DNA from 2 places in the Pseudomonas sp. EA_35y_Pfl2_R5 genome. Region 1 is predicted to be linked to the other one. Evidence: predicted binding sites of a transcription regulator. Region 1 holds the regulator's gene; the other holds the start of a gene.

The links. The regulator LexA, encoded in region 1, represses DNA repair genes until DNA is damaged. The targets are predictions, from matches to a motif close to CTGTNTNNNNANACAG.
Region 2: a site for LexA is predicted at 6,086-6,101, ahead of recN (DNA repair protein RecN). Genes of this name have one in related genera too.

Annotation. Positions count from the first base shown of each region.
Region 1 covers NZ_CAXAOW010000002.1:61,318-69,068, reverse strand. Annotated here, with positions in the region: gene topA (type I DNA topoisomerase) at 1-2,209, shown strand, start outside; gene AACX99_RS04250 (DUF6586 family protein) at 2,423-2,941, shown strand; gene AACX99_RS04245 (hypothetical protein) at 3,020-3,253, shown strand; gene sulA (SOS-induced cell division inhibitor SulA) at 3,366-3,842, opposite strand; gene lexA (transcriptional repressor LexA) at 3,853-4,464, opposite strand; gene AACX99_RS04230 (TetR/AcrR family transcriptional regulator) at 4,738-5,445, shown strand; gene AACX99_RS04225 (L,D-transpeptidase) at 5,493-6,017, shown strand; gene nagZ (beta-N-acetylhexosaminidase) at 6,039-7,037, shown strand; gene AACX99_RS04215 (S-methyl-5'-thioinosine phosphorylase) at 7,048-7,751, shown strand, end outside.
Region 2 covers NZ_CAXAOW010000015.1:1,268-9,018, reverse strand. Annotated here, with positions in the region: gene carA (glutamine-hydrolyzing carbamoyl-phosphate synthase small subunit) at 1-1,058, opposite strand, end outside; gene dapB (4-hydroxy-tetrahydrodipicolinate reductase) at 1,268-2,071, opposite strand; gene dnaJ (molecular chaperone DnaJ) at 2,144-3,262, opposite strand; gene dnaK (molecular chaperone DnaK) at 3,385-5,301, opposite strand; gene grpE (nucleotide exchange factor GrpE) at 5,401-5,970, opposite strand; gene recN (DNA repair protein RecN) at 6,126-7,751, shown strand, end outside.

The DNA of each region.
Region 1 (7,751 bases):
TGGCGACGACAGCCGTTACAAGCGCGTGGTGTTCAACGAAATTACCAAGAAGGCCATCCAGGACGCGTTTTCTAAGCCTGGCGAGCTTGATATCAACCGGGTCAATGCCCAGCAGGCGCGGCGCTTCCTCGACCGTGTAGTGGGCTACATGGTCTCGCCGCTGCTGTGGGCGAAGATCGCTCGCGGTTTGTCGGCTGGCCGTGTGCAGTCGGTAGCGGTGAAGCTGGTGGTGGAGCGCGAGAAAGAGATCCGCGCGTTTGTTCCCGAAGAATACTGGGAAGTGCACGCTGACCTGGGGACCGCCAAAGGCGCTAACGTGCGCTTTGAAGTGGCCCGTGAGAACGGCGCTGCGTTCAAACCGCTGAATGAAGCCCAGGCCATGGCCGCTTTGGCTACGCTGAAAGCCTCTAGCTACAGCATTAGCAAGCGTGAAGATAAACCAACCAGCAGCAAGCCTTCCGCGCCGTTTATTACCTCCACTCTGCAGCAGGCCGCGAGTAACCGTTTGGGTTTCGGGGTGAAGAAAACCATGATGATGGCCCAGCGTCTGTATGAGGCCGGTTACATCACCTATATGCGTACCGACTCGACCAATCTTTCGGCCGATGCCGTGAGCATGGTGCGGGGCTTTATCGAAGGTGAGTTCGGCAAAAAGTACCTGCCGACCAACCCGATTACCTACAGCAGCAAGGAAGGCGCCCAGGAAGCGCACGAGGCGATTCGTCCTTCCGACGTCAACCTCAAACCGACTCAGCTGTCGGGCATGGAACGTGACGCTGAGCGTCTGTATGAGCTGATCTGGCGCCAATTTGTGGCGTGCCAGATGCCGCCGGCCGAATACCTGTCGACCACGGTCACCGTGACGGCTGCGCAGTTTGAACTGCGTGCCAAGGGCCGTATTCTCAAATTCGATGGTTATACCCGTGCGTTGCCGCAGCTAAGTAAGCCGGGCGATGACGATGTGCTGCCAGACATGGCTCAAGGCGAAACGCTCAAGCTGATCAAGCTCGACCCTAGTCAGCACTTCACCAAGCCGCCCGCGCGTTACTCGGAAGCCAGCCTGGTCAAGGAGATGGAAAAGCGTGGTATCGGTCGTCCTTCGACCTACGCGGCGATTATCGGCACCATCCAGGATCGCGGCTACGTGGCCCTGCACAATCGTCGTTTCTACTCGGAGAAGATGGGCGACATCGTCACCGAGCGTCTGGCTGAGAGTTTCTCCAATCTGATGGATTACGGCTTTACCGCTGGCATGGAAGAGCATCTTGATGATGTGGCCCAGGGCGAGCGTGAGTGGAAGCACGTGCTCGACGAGTTCTACGGTGACTTCAAGAAGAAGCTTGAGGTGGCAGGCGACAGTGATGGCGGCATGCGCGCCAATACACCTACGCTGACCGATATCGCCTGCCGCGATTGCGGTCGGCCGATGACCATTCGTACCGCATCAACTGGCGTATTCCTTGGTTGCTCGGGCTATGCATTGCCGCCGAAAGAGCGCTGCAAAGCCACCGTCAATCTGGTGCCGGGCGATGAAATTGCTGCGGACGATGAAGGCGAGTCGGAGTCGCGCGTGTTACTTGGCAAGCACCGCTGCCCGATCTGTTCGACTGCGATGGACGCCTATCTGCTTGATGAAACCCGCAAGTTGCATATCTGCGGCAATAACCCGGATTGCAGCGGTTATGAAGTGGAGCAGGGTCAGTACCGTATCAAAGGCTACGAGGGTCCGAGCCTGGAGTGCGATAAGTGCGGTAGCCAGATGCAGCTCAAGACGGGCCGTTTCGGCAAGTTCTTCGGTTGCACCAACAGTGAGTGTAAGAACACCCGCAAACTGCTGAAAAGCGGTGAAGCGGCGCCGCCGAAAATGGACCCGGTGAAGATGCCGGAGCTCAAGTGCGAGAAGGTTAACGATACCTACATCTTGCGCGATGGTGCCTCGGGTCTTTTCCTGGCCGCCAGCCAGTTCCCGAAGAACCGCGAAACCCGTGCACCGCTGGTGTTGGAGCTGATTCCGCATCGCGATGAGATCGACCCCAAGTATCACTTCCTCTGCGACGCACCGAAGAAAGACCCGCAAGGTCGTGCAGCGGTGATTCGCTACAGCCGCAAGACTAAGGAGCAGTACGTGCAGACCGAGGTCGACGGCAAGCCGACGGGTTGGCGCGCGTTCTTTGATGGCGGCAAGTGGAAAGTGGAAGACAAGAGCTGATCTAGCTAAGAACCAGCTTACGATCTGCTGCGTGTCGGCCATCCTGCATTAAAAACAGCCTCGGTATGCTCATTTACAACCAGTAAACTGCGCTTCCTCGGCTGTTTTTATCTTGACTGGCTCTAGCGCGCTAGGTCGTAAACTGGCTCTAAGTGCACGCCTGTTGTTGCGGGCGCGCGTATGCTTATTCGATCCGCTACGGAGGGTGCCGCAATGGCCAATGAGCTCTATACCCGTACCAATCAGAAAATTTTCTACGCCGGTCTGGCGCTGGAGTCTTGGCGTAAGGCTGAGCAAGGCCAGAGCTTGAATGCCCTGGCGTTGATCCAGGCAGAGCGTGAGGCTGCGCTGTTTCATCTGTACGGTGCCCTGCTGGGCCTGTGCCATGAAATCGGCGGCTACTACCGCTTGCCTGACAGCGCCGCGTCGCGTGTCGAGCGCTTTCTCACTGAGGCGGTGTTGCAGGCTGCGCCAAGCCAGGAGTTGGGTGAGCTGGTCGAGTTGGCGCAGTCAGCCGATAGTTGGGTCGCGCAACTGCTCAAGGCATATGCCGAGTTGTTTCAGCCGCCGCAAGCTGGCAAGAAGGCCAAGCTCGATCCCGCTACGCCGTTGATCACCGCGGTCAGCCTGGATGAAGAAGTCGCCCCTTTGGCGCAGGACACGCTTGAGGCCTGGCGTCAGCAATTGAAGGCTCTGGCACAGCGCTTTCGGCAAACCCTGAGCGAATGGTAAGAGGCTGATTGGACCGGCGGACTAGGGTGAGCCCGGGTCGGCTGTTACACTGTCGGCCTATCGTGGAGAGCTAAGCCAATGCCTACATCATTCTTGGAAATTGTTGAATTGCCCGACGGGCGCATCGCCCTGCGTCGTGCAGAGGATGAAGAGTCACTGGTGGTACTGGACTTCTCTGCCGATGCCAAGGCCTTCCTGCAGGGGCAGCATGTTGAGGTGGCCAAGGCCATGCTCAATGTCGGTGTGCAGATGGCAGGGCGCTTGGCTGAAAATAATTTCCAGCAGGAAGAAGGGCCGCGGATTCTGCATTGAGTGCAGAATCCTTCCGGGTATTGAGCTAGAGCGTTCTGTCCTTGTTAGCTGTTTCTTGCATCAGGTTTTTACTGGCTAACATGCACATTCCTTGTGCGTGACCTTCGGCCAATTACCCCAGACTGATATTCAGGCTTTGCGCCTTGCCCTGACGGGCCGCTTGCTCAAGCTGTTGCCGTGCCTGGCGCTCAAGTGGGTGCAGCCAGCTGACTACGGTGTGACTGCGGCCCAGCGTCAAGGCTTGTTGCGCCAACTCCAGCGCGCTTTGTGCGCCGCGTGGGTGCAGCAGCAGAATGCGTTCGCGGTTCAGGCCTGCCTCGCGTAGCCAGGTTTGGGTCAGGCTCGATGGTGGTGCGATCAGGGTCAGCCAGCGTTCGTCGTGGTTGTCGCTAAGCTCACGTAGAATCGGCGCTAGAAGGTTCAGGCAGTGCCCGGCTGCACCACGCAGCGACAGTTCACTGAATGTCTCTGTCTCATCACCCTGCCAGGGCAGTTCAGCGCTATCGGCAAGTAATGGCGTCACCGTCGATGCCAGAAATGCATCGAACAAAGGCAGTTGTGTACGGTTCAGTGATTGCGGGAACTGCATAAATCCTCCACTAGCGGCGGATAACGCCGACGCTCAAGCCTTCAATAATCAGGTCCTGTTCTTCCAGGTTTACTTCGATCGGCGCGAATTCCGGGTTTTCCGCAATCAGCCAGACCTTGTTGCCTTCGCGCTTAAAGCGTTTGACGGTCACTTCATCGTCAAGGCGCGCCACAACAACTTGCCCATTGCGGGCTTCGCGGGTGGTGTGTACGGCCAGCAGGTCGCCATCAAAGATGCCGATGTCTTTCATGCTCATGCCGCGTACGCGCAGCAGATAGTCGGCCTTGGGGTGGAAGAAGTCTGGATTGATCTTGCAGGACTCTTCGACATGCTGCTGCGCCAGAATCGGCGCACCTGCAGCGACGCGGCCAATCACCGGCAAGCCTTCCTCTTCCTCGGTGTTGGGCTCGACGCCTGGAATGCGGATGCCGCGTGAAGCGCCAGGCGTCATTTCGATAGCACCCTTGCGGGCCAGGGCCTTTAGGTGCTCTTCCGCTGCGTTGGGGGATTTGAAACCCAGTTTCAAGGCGATTTCCGCGCGGGTAGGCGGGTAGCCGTTGTCTTCAAGGCACTCCTTGATGAAGGCGAGTATTTCAGCTTGGCGCGGCGTCAGTTTTAGCATGGTCGGCTCTGTTTTTTTGTACAGTGACTGGGATTATATACAGTGATCAGCGGTTGGCAATCCTTGTGTTCTGATCTCTACTCAATTGATCTTTACCCCCGTCTGTTGCAGCGCACTGTTACTCGGGCATCTCATGGGGCGTCTAGCTAGGGTTAGCTCGTACCTTTAGCGGATGTCTGTGACCACCCGGCCACAAGATGGTTTGCCCGGCTTGACAAGGCGGGCGGCTGAAACGTATGTTTCAAACAAGTGTTTGTTCAGATGAAAAGAGTCATGGCCCAGTCGGAAACCGTTGAACGCATTCTCGATGCGGCAGAGCAGCTTTTTGCGGAGAAAGGTTTCGCAGAAACTTCTCTGCGTTTGATCACCAGTAAGGCAGGGGTAAACCTGGCTGCGGTGAATTATCATTTCGGCTCGAAGAAGGCCCTGATTCAGGCAGTGTTCTCGCGCTTTCTCGGGCCTTTCTGCGTAAGCCTGGAGCGTGAGCTGGATCGCCGTCAGGCCAAGCCGGAAACCAAGGTCAGCCTCGAAGAGCTGCTGGAATTGCTGGTCGAGCAGGCGCTGGCAGTAAAGCCGCGCAGCGGCAACGACCTCTCAATCTTTATGCGTTTGCTGGGCTTGGCCTTCAGCCAGAGTCAGGGACACCTGCGTAAGTACCTCGAAGAGGTGTACGGCAAGGTGTTCCGCCGTTACATGCAGCTGGTGCATGAAGCCGCTCCGCGCATTCCTCCGCTGGAACTGTTCTGGCGCGTGCATTTTATGCTCGGCGCCGCGGCGTTCAGCATGTCCGGGATCAAGGCCCTGCGGGCCATGTCGGAAACCGATTTCGGCGTTAACACCTCGATTGAGCAGGTGATGCGCCTGATGGTGCCATTCCTGGCTGCCGGCATGCGTTCGGAAACCGGTTTGACCGATGAAGCTCTGGCCAGCGCTCAACTCAAACCGCGTACCAAAACTCCCGCTGCGCTCAGCAAAGTTTGACCTCGGTAGGTGGGCTTGGCGGATGCTATCCGCTAAGCTAGCCGCCCATGGTTGCTCTCGATTTTCTACATATTTCCCTCGCTGATCAGTGCCTGTATGGCTTTGCCAACGGGCAGCTGCTGCTGCGCCTGAGTGTGTCTACCGCGCTCAATGGCGCCGGTGAGCGCAATGGTTCTGGCTGCACACCGCGTGGCTTGCACCAGGTGCGGGCGAAGATTGGCGAGGGCTTGCCAAATGCCGCTGTGCTGCGTGGTCGGCGCTGGACGGGCGAGGTCTGGTCGCCCGAGTTGCATGCTCAATTTCCCGGGCGCGACTGGATTCTCACGCGCATTCTCTGGTTGAGTGGTCGTGAGCCTGGGCGCAATCGTCTGGGCGCTGTCGATACCTTTGCCCGCTATATCTACATACACGGTACGCCGGACAGCGAGCCCATGGGCGTGGCGCTGTCGCATGGCTGCGTGCGTCTGCGCAACAGTGATCTGTTGGAGCTGTATGCGCGCGTTCCGCTTCACTGTGCGGTACAGATTGACGAGGCCGCCTGCCCCGAGTGGGCGGTAGCGTCTCTTAATTAAGGAAGAGTTGTGAGTACACGCATGCAAGGTTCATTGATGCTGGATATCGCAGGCACCTGGCTGACCGCTGAGGATCGCCAGCTGCTACGACAGCCGCAGGTGGCCGGATTGATTCTGTTCGCGCGCAATATTGAAGACCCGCGCCAGGTGCGCGAGCTGTCTGCGGCCATTCGTGCAGTGCGGCCTGATTTGCTGCTGGCGGTGGATCAAGAAGGCGGGCGCGTGCAGCGTCTGCGTCAGGGCTTTGTGCGCTTGCCGGCGATGCGCGCGTTGGCCGATAACGCCAATGCCGAGCATCTGGCCGAGCAGTGCGGCTGGGTCATGGCAACCGAAGTGCTGGCAGCAGGCTTGGACCTGAGCTTTGCCCCGGTGCTGGATCTCGATCATCAGCGTAGTGCTGTAGTTGGCAGTCGTTCTTTTGAAGGTGATGCGCAGCGCGCCACCTTACTGGCTGGCGCATTTATCCGCGGGATGAACGCTGCGGGTATGGCTGCCACCGGCAAGCATTTCCCTGGCCACGGCTGGGCCGAGGCGGATTCCCATGTGGCCATCCCTGTGGATGAGCGCAGCCTGGAACAGATTCGTGCAGTCGATATACAGCCTTTTGCACAATTGCGTCGGCAGTTGGCTGCGGTGATGCCTGCTCATGTGATCTACCCTCAGGTGGATAACCAGCCTGCTGGCTTTTCCCGGCGTTGGTTGCAAGACATCCTTCGCGGCGAGCTGGCCTTTGATGGGGTTATTTTCAGCGACGATTTGTCCATGGCCGGCGCCCATGTGGTCGGTGATGCGGCTTGCCGTATCGAGGCGGCGTTGGCGGCAGGTTGTGATATGGGCCTGGTATGTAATGACCGAGCATCAGCTGAGCTGGCCTTGAGCGCCTTGCAGCGCCTCAAGGTGGAACCGCCACAAGGTCTGGCGCGGATGCGCCGGCAGGCCTTCCCTGGCATTGAGTATCGGCAGAGTCCGCGTTGGCTGGCGGCACTTGGCAGCCTGCGCGATGCGCAATTAATCGACTAAGGAGTAATGGATGACGGTTTACGCGATTATCGGTGGCACCGGTCTGACCAAGTTGGACGGGCTGACCATCAAGGCGGCGCTGCATATCGATACGCCCTATGGTGCGCCCTCTGCGGCGGTGCTCAAAGGTGACTATGCCGGTCGTGAGGTGCTGTTCCTCGCTCGCCACGGGCACCCGCATCGCATTCCGCCGCATCAGGTCAACTACCGCGCCAACCTCTGGGCGCTGCGTGAGGCTGGCGCCAAGGCGATTATCGCGGTCAACTCGGTGGGTGGTATTCACCCGGCCATGGGTACCGGGCATTTCTGCCTTCCGCACCAGATCATCGATTACACCTCGGGGCGCGAGCACACCTATTTCGAGGGGGAGCTGGAGCATGTCACTCACGTCGATTTCAGCCACCCCTATGACGCAGGGTTGCGCACCAAGCTGGCTAACGCCCTGACTGCCGAACACTGCGCGTTTAGCAGCCACGGTCTTTACGGTTGCACCCAGGGGCCGCGGTTGGAAACCGTTGCTGAGATCGCGCGGATGGAGCGTGATGGCTGCGATATCGTCGGCATGACCGGTATGCCGGAAGCCGTGCTGGCCCGTGAACTGGCTTTGCCCTATGCCTGCCTGGCGTTGGTGGTAAACCCGGCCGCTGGCAAGTCCCGTGCGCTGATCACCATGGCGGAAATCGAACGTGCTCTGGAAGAGGGTATGGGTACGGT
Region 2 (7,751 bases), on a different contig from region 1:
CTGAAGGCGTCCTTGTCGGTACGCTCGATACCCTGCAGGGAACCGTCGAACAGCGACTTGTGGATGGCGCGCAGGTTGCTCGGCAGCGTGGCCTCGTCCACGGCAAAGCCGTGGTTCTGGCTGGTGATCATCACCACACCCGTATCCAGATCCTGCACCGGGTGGTTAGCACCATGGTGGCCGTGGCCCATTTTCAGGGTCTTGGCACCGGAAGCCAGGGCCAGCAGCTGGTGGCCGAGGCAGATGCCGAATACCGGGATCTCGGTTTCCAGCACATCCTTGATCGCGGCAATGGCGTAATCGCACGGTTCGGGATCGCCTGGGCCGTTGGACAGGAACACGCCATCTGGATTCAGCGCCAGCACATCGCTAGCAGGAGTCTGCGCAGGCACCACAGTCACACGGCAACCGCGCTCGACCAGCATGCGCAGGATGTTCAGTTTGACGCCGTAGTCGTAGGCAACCACGTGGTACGGCAGCTCACCGGCTGGAATTTCTGGATGGCTGTCGTCTTTCAGATCCCACACACTGGAACGCCACTCGTAACGCTCGGTGCAGCTGACCACCTTGGCCAGGTCCATGCCTTTCAGCCCGGGGAAGCTGCGCGCCAGTTCCAGCGCCTTCTCTTCGGTGGCGTCATCGCCAACCAGAATGCAGCCGTTTTGCGAGCCTTTCTCACGCAGGATGCGGGTCAGGCGGCGGGTGTCGATACCGGCAATGGCGACGGTGCCGTTTTCCTTGAGATATTCATCCAGTGGCTGCTTGTTGCGCCAGTTACTGGAGGTCAGCGGCAGGTCACGGATAATCAGGCCAGCTGCCCATACGCGGTTGGACTCGGCGTCTTCCGGCGTAGTGCCGGTGTTGCCGATGTGCGGATAGGTCAGGGTGACAATCTGCTGGGCATAGGAAGGATCGGTAAGGATTTCCTGATAGCCGGTCATGGCAGTGTTAAAAACCACCTCACCAATAGTCTGGCCATCGGCACCGATGGCCTCGCCGCGAAAAATACTGCCATCAGCAAGAGCCAAAATGGCAGGTTTAAGGGCTGGCTTACTCAAGAAAACCTCCGGAAATCAAAACGTGAAGCAAACGCAGATTGTAAAAAAGCGGGATGACGTATCAACCGTCACCCCGCTTTTTTATCTGATTCATTCTGCGCAACTTTAGTGGACACACTAAAGCAGGAAGCTTACAGGAAACTGCCTTTTTGGTCCACCGCCAGTTAAGCCTGAGACCCAGGCAAAAGGCATTCCTGCGACAGAATGTCTCAGTTGAGACCCAGAACGTCCTGCATGTCGTACAGGCCTGGCTGACGCTGGCGCAGCCACAACGCAGCGCGCACAGCGCCTTTGGCGAAGGTCATACGACTGGATGCCTTGTGGGTGATTTCCACGCGCTCGCCATCGGCAGCAAACAGCACGGTGTGATCACCGACCACATCACCAGCGCGCACCGTGGCAAAACCGATGGTTTCGCGCTCGCGCGCACCGGTCTGACCTTCACGACCATACACCGCGACTTTCTGCAGATCGCGCCCCAGGGCATTAGCCACTACCTCCCCCATACGTAGGGCGGTGCCGGACGGCGCATCGACCTTGTGGCGGTGGTGGGCTTCGATGATCTCGATATCCACATCATCACCGAGCACCCGCGCCGCGGTGTCGAGTAATTTCAGGCAGAGATTGACACCGACGCTGAAGTTAGCGGCAAACACAATGGAAATCTGTTTGCCGGCCTCAGCCAGCAGCTGCTTTTCTTCCGGCGAAAACCCGGTAGTGCCGATCACCATGGCCTTGCCGGCCTGGCGGCAGATTTCCAGGTTTTTCAGGGTGACCGACGGGTGAGTGAAGTCGATCAGCACATCAAATTGATCGAGCACCGCAGTCAGATCGCCGGACAGATTGACGCCAATCTTGCCCTGCGCCACCAGCTCACCGACATCCGCGCCAACCAGGCTGCTGTCGGCACGATCAATCGCCGCGCTCAGGCTTGCGCCATCGACCAGCTGCACGGCTTCGATCAGAGTCTTACCCATGCGCCCGGCGGCACCCATCACAGCAATACGTTGCATAGCTATCAGCTCCAAGCTGTTGTCCCAGGCTGCAACCGCCGCTCAGCGACCAGCGCAGCCTGTCTGCGGGGTTTACAAATCGCCAAAGAAACGTTTAACGCCCTCGAACCAACCATTGGCTTTCGGCGAATGTGAGCTATCGCCCTCCAAGGTCTTGCGAAACTCGTCCAACAGCTCGCGCTGACGCCTGCCCAGGTTGACCGGGGTTTCCACCGCCACCTTGCACATCAGGTCGCCTGCACCGCCGCCACGCACCGGGGCCACGCCCTTGCCACGCAGGCGGAACATCTTGCCGGTCTGCGTGCCTTCCGGGATCTTCAGCTTGACCCGACCATCCAGAGTCGGCACTTCCAGCTCACCACCCAGGGCCGCATCGGCAAAGCTGATCGGCACTTCGCAGTACAGGTGCTTGCCGTCGCGCTGGAAGATCGCGTGCTCACGCACATTCACTACCACATACAGATCGCCAGCCGGGCCACCCATGGCACCCGCCTCGCCTTCGCCGGACAGACGAATGCGATCGCCGGTATCGACACCAGCCGGGACTTTCACCGACAGGGTTTTGTGTTCTTCTACCCGGCCATGGCCATGGCAGGAGCCGCAAGGATCGGTGATCATCTTGCCGCTGCCGTGGCAGCGCGGACAGGTCTGCTGCACCGAAAAGAAGCCTTGCTGCATACGCACCTGGCCAATACCGCCACAGGTGGTACAGGTCACCGGCGTAGTGCCCTTCTTCGCGCCTGAGCCATCGCAAGGCTTGCAATTGACCAGGGTCGGTACGCGAATGGTTACCGTAGTGCCACGCACCGCCTCTTCCAGATCCAGCTCCAGGGTGTAACGCAGATCGCTGCCGCGCTGTGCGCCGCCCCGCTGACCGCCGCGACCACCGCCACCGAAGAAATCACTGAATACATCACCGAAGATATCGGAGAAGTTGGCGCCGCCAGGACCGCCACCCATCTGCGGATCAACACCGGCATGCCCGTACTGATCGTACGCCGAGCGCTTGCCCGCGTCGGACAACACTTCATAGGCCTCGTTGGCTTCCTTGAACTTCTCTTCCGAGGCTTTATCGTCAGGATTGCGATCCGGGTGATGCTTCATGGCCAGGCGGCGGTAAGCTTTTTTCAGCTCCGCTTCACTGGCACCGCGCTCGACACCGAGCACCTCGTAAAAGTCACGTTTAGCCATAAGTCTTCAACACCTTAAAATCGTCTACTCCAGACACGCCAACGCGGGAGCAAGCTCCCGCGCGACGAATCATGCCGGGCGCAACTTGCGTCACACCCGACCAGAACGGCATAAGCTCGCGCTTACTTGTTGTCCTTGACCTCTTCAAACTCAGCATCGACCACATCATCGCCTGCGTCCTGAGCTTGCTCTGCGCCTTGCTCGGCAGCACCTGGCTGCGCCTGCTCGGCGTACATCTTCTGCGCAAGTGGTGCGGTCACTTCGGACAGCGCGGTCATCTTGGCTTCGATTTCAGCCTTGTCGTCGCCCTTCACTGCTACTTCCAGTGCACTTAGCGCAGCCTCGATAGCAGTCTTCTCGTCAGCGGTAGCCTTGTCGCCAGCTTCGGTGATCATCTTACGGGTGGCGTGCACCAGTTGATCCCCTTGGTTGCGTGCGGTCGCCAGCTCTTCGAACTTGCGATCTTCCTCAGCGTTGACTTCGGCGTCACGGACCATCTGCTGAATTTCTTCTTCAGACAGACCGGAGTTGGCCTTGATCACGATGGACTGAGTCTTGCCAGTGGCTTTGTCTTTCGCGCCAACATGCAGAATGCCGTTAGCGTCGATATCAAAAGTCACTTCGATCTGCGGCACGCCACGCGGTGCTGGCGGAATCTCAGCCAGATCGAATTTACCCAGCGACTTGTTACCACTGGCTTGCTTACGCTCGCCCTGCAGTACGTGAATAGTCACAGCGCCCTGGTTGTCGTCGGCAGTCGAAAACACTTGCGATTTCTTGGTTGGAATCGTGGTGTTCTTTTCGATCAACGCAGTCATCACGCCGCCCATGGTTTCGATACCCAGGGTCAGCGGGCTAACGTCGAGCAGCAGCACGTCTTTCACATCACCCGACAGTACCGCACCCTGGATAGCAGCGCCCATGGCCACAGCTTCGTCCGGGTTAACGTCTTTACGAGCTTCTTTACCGAAGAACTCAGTGACCAGCTTCTGCACCAACGGCATGCGGGTCTGACCACCGACCAGGATCACGTCGTTGATCGCGCCAACGTCGATACCGGAGTCTTTCAGCGCAATACGGCAAGGCTCGATAGTGCGCTGAACCAAGTCCTCTACCAACGCTTCAAGCTTGGCGCGGGAGATTTTTACGTTCAAATGCTTAGGGCCGCTGGCGTCTGCAGTGATGTACGGCAGGTTCACATCGGTCGAATTGCTCGAAGACAGTTCGATTTTGGCTTTTTCAGCGGCTTCTTTCAGGCGCTGCATGGCCAGCGGGTCACCTTTAAGGTTAATGCCGCTTTCTTTCTTGAACTCGTCAACGAGATAGTCGATCAGACGAATATCGAAATCTTCACCGCCGAGGAAGGTGTCACCGTTAGTGGCCAACACCTCGAACTGGTGCTCGCCATCGACTTCGGCAATCTCGATTACGGAAACGTCGAAGGTACCGCCACCCAGGTCATATACGATCACGGTGTGATCGCCCTTGGCCTTGTCCATACCGTAAGCCAGCGCAGCTGCGGTCGGCTCGTTGATGATGCGCTTGACGTCCAGACCGGCGATACGGCCGGCGTCTTTGGTGGCCTGACGCTGGCTGTCGTTGAAGTAGGCCGGTACGGTAATCACCGCTTCGGTCACCGCTTCACCGAGGTAGTCCTCAGCGGTTTTCTTCATCTTTTTCAAGATTTCAGCCGAGATTTGTGGCGGCGACATTTTCTGGCCGTTCACCTCAACCCAAGCATCACCGTTATCTGCCTTGGAAATCTTGTAAGGCACCATCTGGATGTCTTTCTGCACGACTTCTTCGTCAAAACGACGACCGATCAGACGCTTCACCGCATACAGGGTGTTGTGCGGATTGGTCACTGCCTGACGCTTGGCCGACTGGCCAACCAGGATCTCGCCATCATTTGCGTAGGCAATGATCGACGGCGTAGTACGCGCGCCTTCGGCGTTCTCAATAACTTTAGCGACACCATTTTCCAGAACCGAGACGCACGAGTTGGTGGTCCCCAGGTCGATACCAATAATTTTGCCCATCTTTACTCTCCCGAAACTTTGATAATCCCGCCGCTGATCGTTGTCAGCGGCGGTAGCACTAAAACGCTTGACTGTTTAATGGGGGCAGCTCGGCGAATTTCAAGCCTGCTCATCGATCGATGGCGGCGCGTCCACCGGAGCCTTGCTGACCACCACCATGGCGGGGCGCAGCAGACGACCATTGAGTATGTAGCCCTTCTGGAACACCTTGAGCACGCTGTTGGGCTCGACGTTGGTGCTTTCCTGCATCGCCATCGCCTGATGGTGCTCGGCATTGAACGGCGCGCCATGCGGATCAATCGCTTCCAGCTGGTGGCGCTTGAGGGTGTCGCCAAACAGCTTGAGCGTCAGCTCCATGCCCTCACGTACGGACTTGATCGCCTCATCATCCGGATTCGACAGTTCAAGGCCACGCTCCAGGCTATCCACCACCGGCAACAGATCGTTGGCGAATTTCTCCAGAGCGAATTTGTGCGCTTTTTCTACATCCTGCTCGGCGCGGCGGCGCACGTTCTGCAGATCGGCAGCCATGCGCAGCGACTGATCCTGCGCAGTGGCCAGTTGCTCTTCCAGCGCTTGCACGCGGGCAACCAGGTCATCACCCGCAACCGCTTCGGCGGTTGTTTGTACATCGGGGTTCTGCGTATCCAGGGTCTGTTCGTCAGCCATGCGTCTCTCCTCTTAAAATCCGACGCGAGCCTTAACTCACGTGCCTGACCGCTATATGGGGTCAAAAAATGTGGTTTCAAGGACAGCAGACGGATTGTCAGCCTACAAAAAAACACTGTATAAATAACCAGACATGAACTTGGGAGGCCCTCGCCATGCTGGTGCACCTGTCCGTACACAACTACGCCATCGTTGAACACCTTGATCTAGAGCTGGACGCCGGCATGAGCGTAATCAGCGGCGAAACCGGCGCCGGCAAGTCGATCATGCTCGACGCCCTCGGCCTGACCCTGGGTGATCGCGCCGACAGCGGCGTGGTACGCCCAGGCGCGGACAAGGCGGACATCCTCGCCAGCTTCGACCTGCACGATATTCCCGAAGCCCGCGCCTGGTTGGCCGAACGTGATCTAGACAATGACGGCCCGTGCATCCTCCGTCGCGTGATCACTGCAGAAGGCCGCTCGCGTGGCTATATCAACGGCGCGCCTAGCCCGCTAGGTGACCTCAAGGCTCTGGGCGAACTGCTGATCGACATCCACAGCCAGCATGAGCACCAATCCCTGCTCAAGCCCGACACCCACCGCCGCCTGCTCGACGAATACGCCGGCAGCCAAGAGTTGGCGCGCCAGGTGCAGCTCGCCGCGCAGCGCTGGAAACAAACCAAGAGCGAGCTGGAGCGGATTTCCAGCATCGGCGACGAACAGCGCGCGCGCCATCAACTGCTTAGCTACCAGTTAGAAGAACTCGACAACCTAGCCCTCGGCGAAGACGAGCTGGACAACCTGGAGCAGGAACACAAGAACCTGACCAACGCCGAAAGCCTTCTCAGCGCCTGCCGCCTGGTAATCGAGCAATGTAGCGAGAATGACGCTGGCAACGTGCTGTCCGCCCTGACCAGCAGTCTTAATCGCCTCAGCGCCTTCCAGGGCCAACCCGGCGCACTAAGCGAAGCCACCAACCTGCTGGCCAGCGCGCAGATTCAGGTAGAAGAAGCCGTCGGCGAGCTGAACCGTTTTCTCGATCATTTCGACGCCGACCCTGAGCGCCTGCGACAGATGGAAGAGCGCCTGGACGCGATCTACACCCTGGCGCGCAAACACCGCATCCAGCCAACAGAGCTGAGCGTCATGCAGCAACAGTTGTTCGAAGAGCTGGAAAGCCTCAATGCCGACGACCAGGTCGCCGAACGCCTGAGCGACGAGCTGGCCGCCTTCGAGCGGCATTATCAGGAAAAAGCGGCGGAGCTCAGCACCCTGCGCAACAACGCCGCCAGTCAGCTGGCCAGCGCAGTCGAGCAGGAAATGCAAACTCTGGGCATGCCCGGCGGGCGTTTCAACATCAAGCTGAGCGCCAACAGCAACAGCGAACCGCACCCCAACGGCCTGGAACAGCTGGAATTTCTGGTTAGCGCCAACCCTGGCCAACCGCTGAAAGCCCTGACCAAGGTCGCCTCGGGTGGCGAACTGTCGCGCATCAGCCTGGCGATTCAGGTGATCACCGCGCAAACCTCGCGGGTGCCAACCCTGGTATTCGATGAAGTCGACGTTGGCATCGGCGGCCCCACCGCCGAAGTGGTCGGCCAGCTACTGCGCCGCCTCGGTGAACGCGGCCAGGTACTCACCGTCACCCACCTGCCGCAAGTTGCCGCGCAAGGACATCAGCACCTGTTCGTGCACAAGGTGCGTGAAAGCGATGCCACCCGCACCGCGGTGAGCAAACTAAGCCCAGCGCAGCGGGTCGAGGAAATCGCCCGCATGCTCGGCGGCGTGGATCTCACCGAA